2 regions of the Blautia sp. MSK18_10 genome follow, and region 2 is predicted to be linked to the other one. Evidence: predicted binding sites of a transcription regulator. Region 2 holds the regulator's gene; the other holds the start of a gene.
The links. Region 2 encodes Rex, which represses fermentation and respiration genes when NADH is low (regulators of the CRP and FNR family bind a similar motif). Its sites were predicted from a motif close to ATTGTTAANTANTTAACAAT; they were not measured.
Positions count from the first base shown of each region.

Region 1 (2,211 bases), on a different contig from region 2:
TATGAATTCGCAGTAAGTAAACCGGAGGTTCTGTACAAAACAGACGAGCGCGGAAAGAAACTTGAACCTATGGAAATCGCTTATGTAGATGTTCCGGAAGAATTTTCCGGTACTGTAATCCAGAAGCTGAGCGAACGTAAAGGTGAGCTGCAGGGTATGAGTACTGCCAGTGACGGTACTGTCCGTCTGGAATTCCACATTCCTTCCCGTGGACTGATCGGATTCCGCGGTGAGTTTCTTACTTCCACCAAGGGTACCGGCATCATCAATACTATGTTTGACGGATATGCTCCTTACAAGGGAGATTTCCAGTACAGAAAACAGGGATCTCTGATCGCTTTCGAGGCTGGTGAAGCTGTTACTTATGGTCTGTTCGCAGCCCAGGAGCGTGGTACTCTGTTTATCGGACCTGGTGCAAAGGTTTACAGCGGTATGGTTATCGGACAGAATGGTAAAGCCGAAGATATCGAGCTGAACGTATGCAAGACAAAACATCTGACTAACACACGTTCTTCTTCCGCTGATGATGCACTGAAATTAACTCCACCAAGAGTTCTCAGTCTGGAACAGGCCATCGATTTCATCGACCAGGATGAACTCCTTGAGGTTACACCGGAGTCTCTCCGTATCCGTAAGAGACTGCTGGATTCCAGAGAACGTAAGAGAGCCGCTTTCAGAAAAGCCTGAAACAAATAGAAATTTAAGAAAAATTAAGCCCCGCAGATTTTGCGGGGCTTAATTTTTCTTAATCATTACTGTTCACTCCGTTCACAGTAACTCTTAATCTCCTGCAAACATATGGAAAAACATAAATCCTTCTACAAATTATATTGTTATATTTTCACGAAATTCCTAGTTAGTATTTGTTAACTTTTTCATATGCTATGTAATTGACAAATGATTAACAAAGTCATATAATAGCATCATCGAGGTTGTTAATTTATTAACGTTATTTTTTTAACTTTCTCTCAGTTGCCAACAGAACATATATTGTTAAATTTTTCTCATATATTCTGACAATTGATATTTTATTCACATTATTTACGTGATTATGCACAATTTTCACCATAATATTTCGTTATGCTCATATCAATGTTACTGTTGACCGAATAATCCGTTTATTTATATAATAAAAACATAACAGGTCACGGTAAATACTTTTAACGAAAACACAAACAGGAGGATTCCCAAATGGCAAAAAAAGAGAACACTATCCCAACCATCATCGACACCCCTGAAGCCCTTACTGCAAAGATTGCAGCCATGAAAGAGGCACAGAAGATTTTCGCAACATTTACCCAGGAGCAGGTAGATAAGATTTTTAAAGCTGCCGCTACTGCTGCTGACAAAGCACGTATCCCGCTTGCTAAAAATGCTGTTGAAGAAACAGGAATGGGTATTGTAGAAGATAAGGTTATCAAGAACCATTACGCAGCCGAATATGTATACAACGCATATAAGAATACCAGAACCTGCGGTGTGATTGAAGAAGATACTGCTTACGGTATTAAGAAAATCGCTGAACCGATCGGTCTGATTGCTGCTGTTATTCCTACAACCAACCCAACATCTACTGCAATCTTCAAAACTCTGATCGCACTGAAAACACGTAATGCAATCATCATCAGTCCGCATCCCCGTGCAAAGAAATGTACCATTGAGGCAGCAAAGGTTGTTCTGGAGGCAGCTGTAGAAGCCGGTGCACCGGAGGGAATCATCGGATGGATCGATGTTCCAAGTCTTGATCTGACAAATCAGGTTATGCGTGAAGCAGACATCATCCTTGCCACAGGTGGTCCCGGAATGGTTAAGGCTGCCTATTCTTCCGGAAAACCTGCTTTAGGTGTAGGTCCCGGAAATACTCCTGTTATCATTGATGACAGTGCAGATATCCGTCTGGCAGTTAACTCCATCATCCATTCCAAGACCTTTGACAATGGTATGATCTGTGCTTCCGAACAGTCTGTAACTGTTCTTGAGAGCATTTATAAGAAAGTAAAAGAAGAATTCCTTTACAGAGGATGTTACTTCCTGAAACCGGATGAATTAGAGAAAGTAAGAAAAACTATCCTTATCAATGGCGCATTGAATGCAAAGATCGTAGGCCAGAAGGCTGCCACTATCGCTGAGATGGCCGGTGTTGCAGTTCCTCCTGAGACAAAGATTCTGATCGGTGAAGTTGAATCTGTAGACATCAGCGAAGAATTCGCA
Region 1 is NZ_JAJCGT010000001.1:246,411-248,621, forward strand. It holds gene typA (translational GTPase TypA) at 1-687, shown strand, start outside; gene adhE (bifunctional acetaldehyde-CoA/alcohol dehydrogenase) at 1,192-2,211, shown strand, end outside.
Region 1: the regulator Rex is predicted to act here: its motif matches at 932-951, upstream of adhE (bifunctional acetaldehyde-CoA/alcohol dehydrogenase).

Region 2 (2,211 bases):
TTCCAGATGATGCATACAGATTTTCTTTCCGGGTATGGAATAGATTCCGATATCCGTAACAACGATCTCACCGCCATACATGCGTCCGGGATAAAAACACAGCCCTCTTTTGCGAAAAGCAAAGGTAACCGTAAGATCTGCCCGGAATGCAATCCCCTTCTCAAATCCGGTATCTGAGTCAATCCCGGATGGAATATCCACAGCTACTTTATACGCAGATGCCCGGTTCATTGTACTGATAAGCTCTGCATATTTTCCCTCTACAGGTCTGCTCAGTCCAACCCCAAAGATGGCATCTACTATAGTAGTATATTCATCCAGATCCAGGTTATGCACCCGGGGCACCTGATAATATTCTGCTGTTTTAAGCTGTCCGGCAGTTTCAGCAGTCATTTTCTCTTCCTTACCCGCAATATAATACCAGGTTCTGACTCCTCTCAACTGAAGCAGTCTGGCAATCGCCAATCCGTCTCCGCCATTGTTGCCGGTTCCGCAGACCACAAGGATTTTCTCTTTTTCTTTATTCTTTAATCTCTGTACAATCTCCTCAACCGTCTTTAATGCCGCCCTCTCCATAAGTACCGGAGACGATATCCCGGCTTTCTGAATCGTATTATGATCCAGTTCTTTCATCTCAACAGCAGTTACAATCTCTCTCATCTGTTCACCTCCTGTTTACAATAACACATTTACATACAAGAGAAAAGCTGTGATCAGATGACCACAGCCTTGTGTTTCACAGTTATCCCTTACATACCTTCATGTTCCTTTCTGTACTCACTCAGGTTATAGGACAAAGTCATAAGACTCTCTGAAAGATGTACGTTCTCTACCATTACATCCTCCGGGGCATCCAGATCAATATGTGCAAAATTCCAGATTGCCTTAATTCCATTATCAATTAAAATCTTTGCCATCTCTTTGGCTTTGTTTTTAGGAAGAGTCAGGATCGCAATCTCAACCTCATTCTCCTTCAGAAACAAAGGAAGATCGCTCAACATCTGAATCTCAATTCCACGAACTGCAATCCCCTCAAGTACAGGATTGACGTCAAAAATACCAACCAGCTTAAATCCGCGCTTTTCAAAATCCACATAATTGGCCAATGCCTGTCCCAGATTACCGGCACCCAGAATAATCATCGGATGTACAGTATCCAGCCCAAGGATCTTACCGATTTCTGTATACAAATAGCGTACATTATAGCCGTAACCCTGCTGACCAAAACCACCGAAATTATTTAAGTCCTGACGAATCTGGGAAGCCGTCACATGCATCTTCTTGCTAAGATCATTTGAAGATATACGCTCTACATTCTCCTCCATCAATTCACCGAGGTAGCGGTAGTACCGCGGCAAACGCTTGATTACCGCTTTCGAAATTTCCTTAGCTTCCACAAATTTTCCCTCCTTAGCTTATCTATGTCAATTATACCCAGATGTTATTTTATTGTCAAATTAAATTTGTACTTTTTGACCAAATATTTCTGTATTTTTTTATCAATTTCATTCTGAAAAATTCCCCGGAATATCATATTTTCTTCCATGCATCCATCCGATGCTTTCTTTTCCCTGGACAAAATCTCTTAAAATGCTTTCAAAAACAGGCATTTTCGATTATAATAGTACGCGGACAAATTACAAACGGAGGAATTCCTATGATTTTATCATGTCAGAATATCTGTAAATCCTTTGGCGAAAAAATCATTCTCAAGGATGCCAGTTTCCATATAGAAGACCGCGAAAAGGCAGCTCTCATCGGCAATAACGGTGCAGGCAAGACGACTCTGCTGCGAATCATTATGCATGAGCTCTCCCCGGATTCAGGAAACGTGGTACTTGCCAAAGATAAAAATATCGGCTACCTTGCCCAGTATCAGGACATTCATGGCCATCATACCATTTACGAAGAACTGATTTCCACCAAACAGCACATTATTGATATGGAGAACCGTCTGCGCTCTCTGGAACAGGAAATGAAAACCACCACCGGAGATGCTCTGGACAGCCTGATGAATACTTACACAAGACTGAGTCACCAGTTTGAACTGGAAAATGGTTACGCTTACAAAAGTGAGATCATGGGTGTATTAAAAGGTCTTGGTTTCACAGAAGAAGATTTCGAACGCCAGATAGAAACTCTTTCAGGCGGCCAGAAAACCCGCGTAGCTCTGGGTAAACTGCTTCTTGCCAGCCCTGACATTCTTCTTCT
Region 2 is NZ_JAJCGT010000009.1:79,666-81,876, forward strand. It holds gene LI074_RS06135 (bifunctional ADP-dependent NAD(P)H-hydrate dehydratase/NAD(P)H-hydrate epimerase) at 1-660, opposite strand, end outside; gene LI074_RS06140 (redox-sensing transcriptional repressor Rex) at 750-1,397, opposite strand; gene LI074_RS06145 (ABC-F family ATP-binding cassette domain-containing protein) at 1,658-2,211, shown strand, end outside.